Linked DNA regions of Caballeronia sp. LZ062. Each later gene encodes a partner of the first gene's protein in a complex. Links are inferred from orthologs where the notes say so. Each region holds a gene or a part of one and is shown on either strand. Other genes may lie near its edges.

Evidence for each region.
Region 2: the proteins of uvrB (region 1) and P9239_RS09315 are in contact, whole or in part, in a crystal structure (PDB 7EGT), measured with the Thermus thermophilus proteins. The link is inferred for Caballeronia sp. LZ062 from one-to-one orthologs. Residues at the interface, in WP_096411307.1 of Thermus thermophilus: Glu23, Leu25, Arg26, Asp27, Gly28, Glu29, Arg30, Phe31, Arg55, Glu326, Asp327, Phe328, Glu379, Ser382, Gln383, His398, Gly400, Arg401; in WP_096412145.1 of Thermus thermophilus: His654, Arg656, Phe657, Gln666, Asp668, Glu669, Lys680, Arg681, Leu682, Ser683, Lys685, Tyr686, Ala687.

The regions. Positions count from the first base shown.
Region 1 is NZ_JARTWB010000002.1:1,476,563-1,484,242, forward strand. What follows is about bases 3,099-6,091. They hold uvrB (excinuclease ABC subunit UvrB), read right to left. Parts: upstream 5,647-6,091; coding sequence 3,550-5,646; downstream 3,099-3,549. Other genes in these bases: P9239_RS13085 (iron transporter), read right to left, coding at 3,099-3,270; P9239_RS13095 (amino acid aminotransferase), read left to right, coding at 6,056-6,091. In the rest of the region: P9239_RS13070 (4Fe-4S binding protein), read right to left, coding at 1-1,368; P9239_RS13075 (FTR1 family protein), read right to left, coding at 1,401-2,252; P9239_RS13080 (cupredoxin domain-containing protein), read right to left, coding at 2,323-2,655; more of P9239_RS13085, read right to left, coding at 2,725-3,098; more of P9239_RS13095, read left to right, coding at 6,092-7,255; P9239_RS13100 (hypothetical protein), read right to left, coding at 7,354-7,572. UniProt on the Escherichia coli protein: The UvrABC repair system catalyzes the recognition and processing of DNA lesions. A damage recognition complex composed of 2 UvrA and 2 UvrB subunits scans DNA for abnormalities.
Region 2 is NZ_JARTWB010000002.1:693,355-701,064, reverse strand. What follows is about bases 1,981-5,003. They hold P9239_RS09315 (UvrD-helicase domain-containing protein), read right to left. Parts: upstream 4,658-5,003; coding sequence 2,303-4,657; downstream 1,981-2,302. Other genes in these bases: P9239_RS09310 (valine--tRNA ligase), read left to right, coding at 4,866-5,003; P9239_RS09320 (5'-methylthioadenosine/adenosylhomocysteine nucleosidase), read right to left, coding at 1,981-2,306. Also shown: P9239_RS09335 (propionate--CoA ligase), read right to left, coding at 1-107; P9239_RS09330 (hypothetical protein), read right to left, coding at 229-693; P9239_RS09325 (hypothetical protein), read right to left, coding at 690-947; more of P9239_RS09320, read right to left, coding at 1,554-1,980; more of P9239_RS09310, read left to right, coding at 5,004-7,710. UniProt on the Escherichia coli protein: A helicase with DNA-dependent ATPase activity. Unwinds DNA duplexes with 3'-5' polarity. Translocates on single-stranded DNA with 3'-5' polarity. Initiates unwinding more efficiently from a nicked substrate than double-stranded DNA.

The DNA.
Region 1 (7,680 bases):
CAGGTACCAGGCGCTGTCCACCACGGCCAGCGCAGCGATCAACCATAGCATCGAAATGAGCCGGGGACCAAGCGCCGACGCATAGCGTCCGGTCACGCGCCACGCGAGCCAGGCGCTCCACACGTTGGCAATTGCCAGCAGCGCGATGCGCAGGTCCGCGACCCACCACAGCGCCACGTGCTCGGCGCGCAGCAGCGAAACCGTCGTCGCCGAAAGTCCGAGGAACACGCCGACGCCCGCAATCGGAATCAGCGCGAGCGTGAGGTGATGCACGCGCGTCGCGCTCAATCTTCCGAGCATACGCGCGCCCATTGCGATCAGCGCGAGCAGCGTCGTGCCGTAGACCAGCGCCGTCGCGAGGATATAGCCGACGACCATTGTGCCGTCGAGCCACGAGAAGACGTCGTTCTGCTCCGGATAATGCGTGAACAGGAACCACGGCGCGTTGGTATCGAGCGGCCAGAGAATGTTGTGATCGATCAGCCAGCCCGCGAAAAACTGCTTGAGATCGACGAACCACGTGCTGACCGTCCAGTGAAACGCGCCGATAGCGATGCCGAGCAGGCCGTAGAGAATCAGCGCCGTGTCCCACGGATTCGCCGCCTTGTCGCCGAGCTTCACGACTTCCTCTGCGGGCGAGCGCCAGCTCAGCGCGATCGCGTCGCGGTGACCGCTGCAGCGCCCGCACATGTGGCAGTCCGCCGCGCCCTTCATGTTGCGCAGCGGCACGAGTGGCGCGCAGTTGATCGGAATGACGCGATGTCCGTGCTCGCCCTGCTTGTACGACCGGCGCCACGCGTCTTCGCTGACCTTGTAGTGAAACGGCGCGAGACGCGCGAGCAGCGAGAACACGCCGTTGACCGGGCACAGGTACTTGCACCACACGCGCTTTTCGCGGCCGTACAGCAGGCCGATGATCATCGCCGCGACGGTCGAGCCGCCGAGCACCAGCAGCACCGCCTTCGGATACTGATAGACGCTGACCATCTGGCCGTAGATGGTCGTCAAACCGAACGCGACGAACGGCCAGCCGCCCCAGCGCATCCAGCGCGGAATGGCGCGCCCGCGCCCGAAGCGGCTCGCGAACTCGGTCAGCGCGCCTTCCGGACACAGCACGCCGCACCAGACGCGGCCGAGCATGACCATCGACAGCAGCACGAACGGCCACCAGATGCCCCAGAACACGAACTGCGCCGCGAGCGTCAGGTTGTTCCAGAGATGCGCGGACCCGTCGGGCAGCGGCAGCACCGCAGGAACGATGATCAGAAACGCATACACGGCAACGACGACCCATTGAATCCCGCGGATCGTGCTGCCGTGCCGTTGCATCCAGTGACCGGCTTGCTGAAGCCGGCTCTGGCCTTGCATGCGTGGTTGCACGCTGTCTTGCATCGAGGAGCTCATGCTGGGCGCCCGGCCGCCTTCTGTTTCTGCGCCATCTGGCTATTCGAACGGCGCAACAAGAGATAGATCACGATCCAGTACACCGCATAGGCGACGAGATTCATCCCCGCCGGATGCGCGCGATACCCCGTCAGCGTCGCGACGAGCGAGCCGAAGGTGCTGGAGTCGTCGAGGATCGCGGACGTGCTCCACACCTGATTCACGATGACGGGCAGCACTTCCATGTCGATTAGCTTGTCGACGCCCGTCTCGAAAAGTCCCGCCGCGAGAAACAGCAGCATGATTTCGGTCACGCGGAAGAACGCGCGCCACGAGAACACCTTGCCGCCGAGCTGGAGCACGTAAAAGGTCAGGAGCGCGAGCCCGAAGCCGATGATGATCGCCGCGTACTGCGAAGCCGCGACGTGCCCGGACTGCCCGAAGCCGACGCCATACAGGAAGACGGCCGTTTCGCTGCCTTCACGCGCAATCGCGAGCGCGACCAGCAGCGCGATGCCCCACCAATGGCCGTCCTGCGTGGTCTTTTTGAGCGAAGTCTCCATGTCGCGCTTGAGCGTGCGGCCGTGGCGCTTCATCCACAGCACCATCTGCACGATCAGCAGGCACGCGACGAGCACCATCGCCGTCTGGAAGTAATCCTGTGCATTGCCGGACAGGACTTCGGTGAAGCCGATGAGGGCGGCGCCGAGGCCGACGGCCGCGAGCAAGCCCGCCGCCACGCCGAACCACAGATAAGGCAGGCCGCGACGCGCCTGATGATCGCCGTTCTTGAGCCACGCATGCAGAATGCCGACGACCAGAAGCGCCTCGACGCTTTCCCGCCAAACGATGAAAAGTACCTGCCCCATTATCGAACTCCCTGCCCGTTCTGCTGTATCGGCCGCGCTTCGCCCGTGAACGCGCCGCGCGGCTCAAACATCACTTTGCGACGATCACGCCCTGCGCCGTCTGGTGAAAATCGTCGAAGAACTTGTACTCGCCCGGATCGAGCGGCGCGATCACCACGAACGAATCGGCGCCCGGCGCGAGCACCTTCTCCTTGCGCAACTGCACGCTTTCGAATTCCGCCGCGCCCTTGCCAACGTTATGCACTTCGATCTTGATGCGCTGCCCCGCCGGCACTTCGATGCGCGCCGGATTCAGCTTGCCGTCGTTCATTTCGAGCTTGAACGTCGGCAGATCGGCTGCGCTCGCCGTAGCGACAAACATCGCGGACACCATGAGCGCAAGCACCTGAATTTTCGATTTCATTCGTCCTTTCCGAAGATGCACGCGCCCGCCAGCCGATGAAACTCCGGGCGCGCAAATCAAGCGACCTGCTTAGTAGCCGCCCTTCTTGCCGATGCCCGCGAACGGGAAGTCGTACTCGATGGTGAACGGCTTGAACCACGCACCGACGCCCGTTTCCTTGTCCGTGTGACGGCCGAACGCCATGTGGCCCATTTCCGACGGCGGCGAGACATGCAGCTTCAGGTGATACTTGCCCGGGCCGAAGAGCTTGACGTTGTCGCCGTAGTGCGGGCCGTCGCTGGCCACCATCGGCATCAGATCGCCCTTGATAGTCTGCGTCGTGCCGACCTTGCTCAACTCGTACGTGACGTTGAGGTAAGGCATCCAGTCGCCTTCGGCGAAACCGGTCGGATTGTTCTTGACCGCGTGAATATCCGCTTCCAGGTGGATGTCCGAATCCGACGCCTTGCGCATCATGCCTTCAGGCGCCATCGTGATCGGCTGAAGGTAGACGGCCCCCGTTTCCATGCCGCCTTCGATATGCTGTTTGCCGATCGGATATTCGGCAGCCGAGGCCGCCATCATCGCCGTGAGACCAGCGGCGGCGACGAGGCCGCGCATCAACGTTGAAACCATCAAACACACTCCTTCTTGTTATCGGTCGGCGCGTGCGGCGTTGCTTCGCGCTGCCATGCCACGAGACAGTCGCATCGGCGTTTTCCGTGAACCCGCTGGGTCACGGCGTAACGTTAATGCGAACCATTCTCAATGTTTGTCAGTTTAGCATCGTTTGATGCGGCGAACAATTTGACGGAGTGAATGGGACTAACGCTGGTAAGGGTTTTCGGCTGTCGGGCGGCTTTCACGGACGGTGATGAACGGCGGCGACTTTCCCGTCCGCCGCCTTCCGCACGGTCACTTGCCGCCGATTCCGCTCACCTGATCGCTTACGCTCGCGCCGAACACGCGCTGGCGAAGGAGCGCCAATTGGTCGCGGGTCTGCGCCGCCTTTTCGAATTCGAGATTCTTGGCGTGGTCCATCATCTGCTTTTCGAGGCGCTTGATTTCCTTCGCGATCTGCTTCTCGCTCATGTCCTCGAACTTGGCGCGCGCCTGCGCTTCCTTCAGCTCGGCGCGCGCTTCGTCGGCGCTGTAGACGCCGTCGATGATGTCCTTGATGCGCTTTTCCACGCCGCGCGGCGTGATGCCCATCGCCTGGTTATGCGCGATCTGCTTCGCGCGCCGCCGCTCGGTTTCGTCGATGGCGCGCTTCATCGAATCGGTCATGTTGTCGGCATAAAGAATCGCCTTGCCGTTCACATTGCGCGCCGCCCGGCCGATGGTCTGGATCAGCGAACGCTCGGCCCGCAGGAAACCTTCCTTGTCGGCGTCGAGAATCGCGACGAGTGACACTTCCGGGATATCCAGGCCTTCGCGCAGCAAGTTGATGCCGACGAGCACGTCGAACGTGCCGAGGCGCAAGTCGCGGATGATTTCGACGCGCTCGACCGTATCGATATCGCTGTGCAAATAGCGCACCTTCACGCCGTGATCCGAGAGGAATTCGGTGAGCTGCTCTGCCATGCGCTTGGTCAGCACGGTGACGAGCACGCGCTCCTGTGCGGCCACGCGCGCGTTGATTTCCGAGAGCACGTCGTCCACCTGCGAGCGCGCGGGACGCACTTCGATTTCCGGATCGACGAGACCGGTCGGGCGCACGAGCTGTTCGGCGACCTGCCCTGCTTTCTTTTGCTCGTAATCGGCGGGCGTCGCGGACACGAAGATCGCCTGACGCATCTTGCGCTCGAACTCGTTGAACTTGAGCGGCCGGTTGTCGAGCGCCGACGGCATGCGAAAGCCGTAATCGACGAGATTTTCCTTGCGCGCGCGGTCGCCGTTGTACATGCCGTTCAACTGGCCGATCAGCACGTGCGATTCGTCGAGCAGCATCAGCGCGTCGGGCGGCAAGTAATCGACGAGCGTCGGCGGCGGCTCGCCGGGCGCCGCGCCCGAAAAGTGCCGCGAGTAGTTCTCGATGCCCTTGCAGAAGCCGAGTTCCTGCAGCATTTCCAGGTCGAAACGCGTGCGCTGCTCCAGGCGCTGCGCCTCGACCAGCTTGCCCTCACTATGAAAGAACTCGAGGCGGTCGCGCAGTTCTCCCTTGATCGTCTCGATGGCGCGCATGACGGTGTCGCGCGGCGTCACGTAATGCGACGACGGATACACGGTGAAGCGCGGAATCTTATTGCGCACGCGTCCGGTGAGCGGATCGAAGAGTTGCATCGCCTCGATCTCGTCGTCGAAAAGCTCGACGCGCACCGCCATCTCGGCATGTTCCGCCGGAAAGATGTCGATGGTGTCGCCGCGCACGCGGAACGTGCCGCGCTGGAAGTCCGCTTCGTTACGGTTGTACTGCATCGCGATCAGCCGCGCGATGATGTCGCGCTGGCCGAGCTTGTCGCCCGTGCGCAGCGTCAGAATCATCTTGTGATACTCCGACGGATTGCCGATACCGTAGATCGCCGACACGGTCGCCACGATCACCACGTCGCGCCGCTCCAAGAGGCTCTTCGTGGCCGAAAGCCGCATCTGCTCGATGTGCTCGTTGATCGACGAATCCTTCTCGATGAACAGATCGCGCTGCGGCACGTACGCTTCCGGCTGGTAGTAGTCGTAGTACGAGACGAAGTACTCGACCGCGTTACGCGGAAAGAACTCGCGGAATTCGGCGTAAAGCTGCGCGGCGAGCGTCTTGTTCGGCGCAAAGACGATGGCCGGCCGGCCGAGCCGCGCGATGACGTTGGCCATCGTGAACGTCTTGCCGGAGCCCGTGACGCCGAGCAGCGTCTGGAACGACAAACCGTCCTCGACGCCTTCGACGAGCGTCGCGATCGCGCCCGGCTGGTCGCCTGCGGGCGGATACGGTTGATAGAGCTGAAACGGCGAGCCGTCGAAGGTGACGAACTTCGACTCGTCCAGTGCGTCGGGCGCTTCGATGAGGGTATCGGACATGGGAAACGGAGTCTTCGCCGGGACAAACACTTATTCTAGCGGCTGCCGGAAAACCGGCGCTGCGCCCGGACGGGTGCGGAATCGGGCGTCGGGATGACGCGCATGGAAAAACACATTGGGTTCGCGCGGCCTATCTCAAGCGCCATTTGCGGCGCAGTCGCCGTCCCTCTCAGGCGAACCGGTAAAAAGCACGCGCGTGCAAGCAATGGCGTGTGATCGCACGCCGAAAAAATGCGACGGATTCGATACAATGTGCGACTGGGCCGAACGCCACGCGAGGGTTTCAATCCACGCCGCGCCATCGAAGCCCGCGCGCCGCGCCGCTTTTCGTCACCGGGGCGCGACCAAGCTCCGCACGTTAGCCGTCCGCTTTTGCCGCAGCCTGTCCTTTCAACACTGCCGATAGATCATGTCCCTATTCTCTGCCGTCGAACTCGCCCCCCGCGACCCGATTCTGGGCCTCAACGAAGCCTTCAACGCCGATCCGCGCCCGACCAAGGTCAATCTCGGCGTCGGCGTCTACACGAATGAAGAAGGCAAGATTCCGCTGCTGCGCGCCGTGCGCGAAGCGGAAAAAGCTCGCGTTGAGGCTGCGCTGCCGCGTGGTTATCTGCCGATCGACGGCATCGCCGCCTATGACGCCGCCGTGCAGTCGCTCCTGCTCGGCAAGGAATCGCCGCTCGTGGCCGCCGGCCGCGTCGTCACGGCGCAGGCGCTCGGCGGCACGGGCGCGCTCAAGATCGGCGCGGACTTCCTGAAGCGCGTGAACCCGAACGCGGTCGTCGCGATCAGCGATCCGAGCTGGGAAAACCATCGCGCGCTGTTCGAAGGCGCGGGCTTCGAGGTCGTCAACTATCCGTACTACGATGCCGCGACGCACGGTGTGAATTTCGAAGGCATGCTGGCCGCGCTGAACGGCTACGCGGCGGGCACGGTCGTCGTCCTGCACGCGTGCTGTCACAACCCGACCGGCGTGGACCTGACGGATGCGCAATGGGCGCAGGTCGTCGAAGTCGTGAAATCGCGCAACCTGGTGCCGTTCCTCGACATCGCCTATCAGGGTTTCGGCGAGAGCATCGAGGCCGACGCCGCTGCCGTGCGCCTTTTCGCCGCGGCCGATCTGAACGTGTTCGTGTCGTCGTCGTTCTCGAAGTCGTTTTCGCTCTACGGCGAGCGCGTCGGCGCATTGACGATCATCACGGCGAGCAAGGAAGAGTCGGCGCGCGTACTGTCGCAACTCAAGCGCGTGATCCGCACGAATTACTCGAACCCGCCGACGCACGGTGGCTCGATCGTCGCAGCGGTGCTGGCGTCGCCCGAATTGCGCGCGACGTGGGAGCAGGAACTCGGCGAAATGCGCGACCGCATCCGCGCGATGCGCAATGGCCTCGTGCAGCGTCTGAAGTCAGCGGGCGTCGACCGTGATTTCTCTTTCGTCGACAAGCAGCGCGGCATGTTCTCCTACTCGGGCCTGACCGCCGCTCAGGTCGACCGCCTGCGTGAAGAGTTCGGCATCTATGCGGTGAGCACGGGCCGTATCTGCGTGGCTGCGCTCAACACGCGCAATCTGGATGTCGTGGCAAATGCTGTCGCGAGCGTGCTGAAGTAAGCGTAAGACGTACTCGCGCGCATCTCTGCAAATGAAAATGGCGTCTTTCGGCTGAAAGACGCCATTTTTCTTGTGCGCAAGTTTGCTGCTGCGGACGACTACAGCGCGCGGGACGCGGTTCCCACGACAGGCGCGCCCTCGTCCGATTCGACGAGACCATAGGAAATCGCACGCGCCAATTCGGCGCTCACGCTCGCGACGCCCGTCTCTTTATGACGGACGGCAGCGGATTCTCGCTCCTTCGCATGCATGCAGAAGGTCAGCGCGGCCAGCAGTAGGACCGCGAGAGGCCAGTAGGTCGATATTTTGTTTCTCATGGGACTACCTTCGTTGGACGCCGGAGCAAGCGGATCGCCCACTTGTCGACACTCGGGATGTTACGGAATCGGCCATCTCTTAAAAAGCCGCCTGCAAGCGAAAGTCCG
Region 2 (7,710 bases), 780 kb from region 1 along the record:
AGCACCTGTTGGAACGGCGTGTGCCAATGGATGCGGCGGGCCTGTTCGGCCCAGAACACTTCGGGCTCTTCGATCGACTGGCGATACGCTTCTCGGTAAGTCGGCATGCGCGTCCTCTGCAAGATGCAATCCGTGGCGAGCCTGTGTCTGACTCGCTCCACAGCATAGAGCAGCCGGCGAATGCCTGCCTAGAGAGGGCGCGCCCTGATCATGCGCAGTCCGGCGCGCTCAAACCGCGCGGCTGCTCGATCTGCGAGATGGCGGCGCGCTCGCCTGTGCCGCGCCGTGTTTCAGCAGCACGGGCGCGAGTTCGCCTGCCACGCGGATGCTCGATACGACGACCGTTCGCACGCCGCTGTCTTGCGTGAGTGTGCGCAGCGTTTCGCGCGTCGTCGCCCGCGCCTCGATGCGCGGTTCGATCACGACGAATCCGCGGCAGTATGCGGCGAGCGCCACGCGATGCGTGCGCAGCCACGCGGCGCGCAGAGCGAAGTCGTCGGGCGTTTCGTCGTCGCTGTGCTCGGCGACGATGACGAACGGCGTCGCGAGCGCGAGTAGACGGCGCATCTGCGCGGACCACGCGAACGCGTAGCCCGGCTGCATTGCGTGGCGACGCACGCGCACGAGCGGGAAGCGGCTCGCGTCGAGCATTCGATTGTCGAGGGCGTTGAAAGTAAGGTCGTCGGCGTTCACAGCGGTTTCGGGCTCCATTCGTTGAACGCGGCGACGACACTCGCCCAGCGGGATCGGCGCGGCACGACGCGCTTCTGTTGTGCGGCGCGCGGTGGCCGCCGTTCGGCGCTAGCCTGGGACGGCGCGGCGGGCGCGTCGCTCCAAGCGCGGCGCGTGGTTTCGAGGACTTTCGCGGCGTTCGCGGCGATAGCGCAGCGCGCGTGGGCATCTCGCGGTTCGCCTGTCACGCGGTTGGCATTCGGATCGTTGGTCACGTCGGGCCTCCAGTCGTGCGTTCACGATGCATGACTGGGATTGTATTGAGAATCATTCTCAATAACAAGCGGGATTTGCGGCGTGTGACATCGGGTCCGGACACGCGCGACGGTGGCTGACTCAGTGGCGATGCGTGTCGAGGAACTCCGGGACGCGACTTGCCCAGCCCAGATGCGGCTACGTCACGGAGCACAGACGGGTAGCTGACCTAGTGGCCGACTCAGCGGCCGATGCGTGTCAGGCGCACGGCGCAGCTCGGCTAGCACGGACTCCGGGACGCGACGCGCGCAGCCCAGATGCGGCTACGTCACGAAGCACAGACTTTTGCCGACTTAGTGCCGATGCGCGTCAGGCGCAGGCGCAGTTCGGCGTCGCATGAACTCCGGGACGCGACATGCGCAGCCAAGGGGCGGCTACGTCACGGAACACAGACGAGTGACCGACTCACTAGCCGATGCGTGTCAAGAAATAAGCGCGGCTTGCCGCCCACAAGTCCCGAGACGACGTGCCCAGCGCAGGTGCGACGACTAACGCGCGGCGCCCGATCTTGGCCGGCTTCAGCGGCCGATCCGTTGACCGCTTTTCCGGCCGCCGCGCACTTGACTTCAGCCGGCTCGCATCAAGTACCGCGACAACACGCCCGACGAATACGTCCCCGCAATCGCCGTCAGGAATTCGGCGAAGGACGCGGGCGCGGCGGCATCGGCGGTATCGGAAATCGTGCGCACGACCGCGCACGGCACGCCGTGCTCGTAGCAAACCTGCGCGAGCGCCGCGCCCTCCATCTCGACCGCGAGCGCGTCCGGCAAAGCGGCGCGCAGCGCGGTCACGCCCTCGTGACTCGCGATGAACTTGTCTCCGCTCACCACGAGCCCGCGATGCACACGCGGCCGCATGACGGCGAAGCGGTCGGCGAGCGCGTCGCCCTCGGCCTCGATGAACGCGAGCGCCGCAGCGGCGAGCGCATCCGAGAGCGCGGTGTCGGCGTCGAGATGCGTGCGGTCGAGCAGCGGCACTTCGTAGCGCGGGAAAAACGGCGACGCGTCCAGATCGTGCTGGAGCAGCGCGTTCGCGACGACGATATCGCCCACGCGCACGTCCGCGCGCACGCCGCCCGCGACGCCGGTGAAGAGAATCGCCTCGACGCCGAACACGTGGATGAGCGCGCTCGCCGTGGCCGCCGCCGCGACCTTGCCGATACGCGCGAGCGTCACGACGACCGGCACGCCATGCGCCTCGCCGACGTGGTATTCGCGCTTGCCGAGCGTGACCGTGCGCACGTCGCCCGCGGCGCGCATGTGTGCGATCAGGTCGCCCAGTTCCTGCGGCAGCGCCGCCATGATGGCGAGCCGCTTCATTCCACCGCCTGCAGCTTCGCCACGGCCAGCGCGAGCCACTTTTCGCCGTGCCGCTTGAAGCGCACTTGCGCGCGCGCATCGCCGCCGGAGCCTTCGAGCGCGGTCACGGTGCCTTCGCCGAACTTCGTGTGAAACACGGCCTGTCCGACCTTGAAGCCGGTATCGGCTGCGCGCTGTTCGTTCGCGAACGAAGGCAGCGCCGCGCTCGCCGTCGATTGCGCGCCGCGTTCCTGTCCCGGCCGCGCGAACCAGTCGCGGCCCCAGCCGGCGTTGTCGGCGCGTCCGCCCCAACGCGCGCCCGCCTCCACTTTCGGCGTGAGCCACTTGAGCGAGCCTTCCGGCAGTTCGTCGAAGAACCGCGAGCGGATGTTGTAGCGCGTCTGGCCGTGCAGCATCCGGCTCTGCGCAAACGACAGATACAACCGCTCCTTCGCCCGCGTGATCGCGACATACGCGAGCCGCCGCTCTTCTTCCAGACCGTCGGACTCCTGCGCGCTGTTCTCGTGCGGAAAGAGCCCCTCTTCCAGCCCGGTGATGAACACCGCCGTGAACTCCAGCCCCTTCGCAGCGTGGACGGTCATCAACTGCACGGCGTCCTGTCCGGCTTGCGCCTGATTGTCGCCCGCTTCGAGGGATGCATGCGACAGGAAGCCCGCGAGCGGCGTCATGGTGTCGGGATTCTGGGCGGGATCGGCGATACCGGGCGCATCCAGCACTTCAATCTCGCCGTCCTCGCTGACCGCCCTGATCTCCTGCGCGGCGGTCGCGCCGGGGCGCAGCGGAATGGAGCGCGCGGGCGTATCCAGCCCGTAGCCTTCTTCGCTCACGAACGCCGCCGCGGCGTTGACCAGCTCCTGCAAGTTCTCCAGCCGGTCTTGCCCTTCCCGCTCGGTTTCGTAGAACGCGGCAAGGCCGCTTGCGCGCACGACGTATTCGACCGTTTCCGGCAGGCTCATCTGCTGCGTTTCAGCGCGCATTTTGGCGATGAGCGTCGCGAACGCGCCGAGGCTCGACCCTGCCTTGCCGGTCACGTAAGGCACGGCGGCGGCCATCGAACAGTTGTAGAGACGCGCGGCGTCGGCCAGTTGCTCGATGGAACGCGCACCGATGCCGCGCGTCGGGAAATTGACCACGCGGGCAAACGCGGTATCGTCGTTCGGATTGTCGATCAGGCGCAGATACGCGAGCGCGTGCTTGATTTCCTGACGCTCGAAAAACCGCAGGCCGCCATACACGCGATACGCAATGCCCGCGTTCACGAGCGTATGTTCGATGGTGCGCGACTGCGCGTTGCTTCGATACAGCACCGCGATCTCGCCACGCGCGAGGCCGGTGTTGATGAGCGCCTTGATTTCTTCGACGATCCAGCCCGCTTCCTGCGAATCGGTCGCGGCTTCGTAGACGCGCACCGGCTCGCCGTGTCCCGCGTCCGTGCGCAGATTCTTGCCGAGCCGCCGCGCGTTGTTCGCGATCAGGTAATTCGCGGTATCGAGAATATGGCCGTGCGAGCGGTAGTTCTGCTCCAGCTTGATGAGATTGCGCACGCGGAATTCGCGCTCGAAATCGTGCATGTTGCCGACGTTCGCGCCGCGAAACGCGTAGATGGATTGATCGTCGTCGCCCACGGCGAAGATCGCGTTGTGCTCACCCGCGAGCTGCTTCAGCCACGCGTATTGCAGCTTGTTGGTGTCCTGAAACTCGTCGACGAGGATATTGCGAAAGCGCGCCTGATAATGCGCGCGCAGCGGCGGATTGTGCGCGAGCAACTCGTAGCAGCGCAGCAGCAGTTCCGGAAAATCGACGACGCCTTCGCGCTGGCATTGCTGGTCGTAAGCCTCGTACAGCTCGACGAACTTGCGGTTGAAGTTGTCGGTCGCATCGACGTCTTTCGGACGCAGCCCCTGTTCCTTCGCGTTGTTGATGAAGTACTGGAGGTTCTTCGCCGGATACTTCTCGTCGTCGACGTTCAGGCCCTTCATGAGCCGCTTGATCGCGGAAAGCTGGTCCGCCGTATCGAGAATCTGGAACGACTGCGGCAGGCCCGCGTCGCGGTAATGCGCGCGCAACATGCGGTTGCAGAGGCCGTGGAACGTGCCGATCCACATGCCGCGCGTGTCGATGGGCAAAAGCGCCGACAGACGCGACAGCATCTCGCGGGCCGCCTTGTTCGTGAACGTGACGGCTAGGATGGTCTGCGGCGATGCGTAACCCTGCTGGATCAGCCACGCGATGCGGGTGATGAGCACGCGCGTCTTGCCGCTGCCCGCGCCCGCGAGGATCAGCGCGGGCTCGTTCGGCAGCGTCACGGCGGCGAGCTGTTCGGGATTGAGATTGGCGAGTAAATCGGGCATGGGAAAGTGAGCGGCGGCAAGCGCACCGAAGAAGCCGGCAAGGAGTCGCCGGCGAGCCGACCATTATAAGACCGCGCCGATGGCGTCGCCGGGCGAGCCATTCGCGACCGCGGACCGGCCGCGCCCGGATTCGTCCGATTGCGCGCCTCAAACCTTATAATCGGTGATTACCCCGCATCTTTTCACGCATTTTTCGGCAGATTTCACGATGAGCGACAGCACGCTTGCGAAGAGTTTCGAGCCCCAGAACATCGAGTCCCAGTGGGGCCCGGAATGGGAGAAACGCGGCTATTCCGCGCCCACTTTCAAGGAAGGTGCGAAGAATTTCTCGATTCAACTGCCGCCGCCGAACGTCACCGGCACGCTGCACATGGGGCACGCGTTCAACCAGACCATCATGGATGGCCTCACGCGCTATCACCGCATGCTCGGCGAAAACACGCTGTGGGTGCCGGGCACGGACCACGCGGGCATCGCGACGCAGATCGTCGTGGAAAGACAGCTTGATGCGCAAGGCATCTCGCGCCACGATCTGGGCCGCGAAGAGTTTCTGAAGCGCGTGTGGGCGTGGAAGCAGGAATCCGGCTCGACCATCACGCGGCAGGTGCGCAGGCTCGGCGCGTCGATCGACTGGTCGCGCGAATACTTCACGATGGACGACAAGATGTCCGCCGCCGTGCGCGACGTCTTCGTCACGCTCTACAAACAAGGGCTCATCTATCGCGGCAAGCGGCTCGTGAACTGGGACCCGGTGCTGGGCACCGCCGTGTCCGATCTCGAAGTCGTGAGCGAGGAAGAGAACGGGAGCCTCTGGCACATCAAGTACCCGCTGCCGGACGGCTCGGGGCATCTGACGGTCGCGACGACGCGCCCCGAAACCATGCTCGGCGACGTCGCCGTGATGGTGCATCCGGAGGACGAGCGCTATGCGCATCTGATCGGCAAGACGGTCGTGCTGCCGCTGTGCGATCGCGAGATTCCCGTGATCGCGGACGACTACGTGGACCGCGAGTTCGGCACGGGCGTCGTGAAAGTCACGCCCGCGCACGACTTCAACGACTACGCGGTCGGCCAGCGTCACAAGCTGCCGCAAATCGAGATCCTCACGCTCGACGCAAAGATCAACGACAACGCGCCCGAGAAGTATCGCGGCATGGACCGGTTCGAGGCGCGCAAGCAGGTCGTCGCCGATCTCGAAGCGCAACGTCTGCTCGACTCCGTCAAGCCGCACAAGCTAATGGTGCCGCGCGGCGACCGGACGGGCGTCGTCATCGAGCCGATGCTCACCGACCAATGGTTCGTCGCGATGACGAAGCCCGCGCCCGAAGGCACGTTCAATCCGGGCCAGTCGATCACGGAAACGTCGCTCGATGTCGTGCGCAGCGGCAAGATCAAGTTCGTGCCGGAGAACTGGAGCACGACCTACTACCAGTGGCTCGAAAACATTCAGGACTGGTGCATCTCGCGTCAATTGTGGTGGGGGCATCAGATTCCCGCGTGGTACGGCGAAAACGGCGAAATCTTCGTCGCGAAGACCGAAGAAGAAGCCCGCGCCGACGCCGAGCGCGAGAGCTACACCGGCTCACTCAAGCGCGACGAAGACGTGCTCGACACGTGGTTCTCTTCCGCGCTCGTGCCCTTCTCGTCGCTCGGCTGGCCGAACGAGACGAAGGAACTGAAGGCGTTTCTGCCTTCGTCGGTGCTCGTGACGGGCTTCGACATCATCTTCTTCTGGGTCGCCCGGATGGTGATGATGACCACGCATTTCACCGGCAAGGTGCCCTTCGATACCGTTTATGTGCACGGCCTCGTGCGCGACGCGGAAGGCCAGAAGATGTCGAAGAGCAAGGGCAATACGCTCGATCCGATCGACATCGTGGACGGCATCGACCTCGAAACGCTCGTCGCCAAGCGCACGAGCGGTCTCATGAATCCGAAGCAGGCCGCGCAGATCGAGAAAAAGACGCGCAAGGAATTCCCAGAGGGCATTCCGGCGTTCGGCACGGATGCGCTGCGCTTCACGATGGCGTCGATGGCCACGCTCGGTCGCAATGTGAATTTTGATCTGGCACGCTGCGAGGGGTATCGGAATTTCTGCAACAAGCTCTGGAACGCCACGCGTTTCGTTTTGATGAATTGCGAAGGTCACGATTGCGGTTTTGCGAACGTGGCCGGTTGCAAGCCCGGCGACTGCGGACCCGGCGGCTACACCGATTTCTCGCAGGCGGACCGCTGGATCGTGTCGCTGCTTCAGCGCGTGGAAGCGGAAGTCGAGAAAGGTTTCGCGGACTATCGCTTCGACAATGTCGCAAGCGCCATTTACAAGTTCGTGTGGGACGAGTACTGCGACTGGTACCTCGAACTCGCGAAGGTGCAGATTCAGAACGGCACGCCCGAGCAGCAGCGCGCCACGCGCCGCACGCTGTTGCGCGTGCTGGAAACGGTGCTGCGTCTCGCGCACCCCATCATTCCGTTCATTACCGAAGCGTTGTGGCAGAAAGTCGCCCCGTTGACGGATGCTTATCCGGCCGGCGCGCAGGAAGGCGAAGCGTCGATTATGACGCAGCCGTATCCGCGCGCCGAGACGAAAAAGCTGGATGAATCCGCTGAACAGTGGGCCGCCGAACTGAAGGCAGTCATCGATGCATGTCGTAATCTGCGTGGCGAAATGAACCTGTCGCCCGCGGTGAAGGTGCCTTTGCTCGCACACGGCGACGCCGCGCGTCTTGCGTCGTTCGCACCGTACGTCGCGGCGCTCGCGCGCCTCGCGGAAGTGAAGATCATCGACGACGAAGCGGCGCTCGACAAGGAAGCGCAAGGCGCGCCGGTGGCGATCGTCGGCGGACACAAGCTGGTGCTGAAAGTGGAGATCGACGTGGCGGCGGAGCGCGAGCGTTTGACGAAAGAAGTCGAACGTCTGAACGGCGAGATCGTCAAATGTAACGCCAAGCTCGGTAATGAAAGCTTTGTTGCAAAAGCGCCGGCCGCTGTCGTTGAACAGGAGCGCAAAAGGCTGGCAGAATACAAAACCACTATCGAAAAGCTTCAGGCGC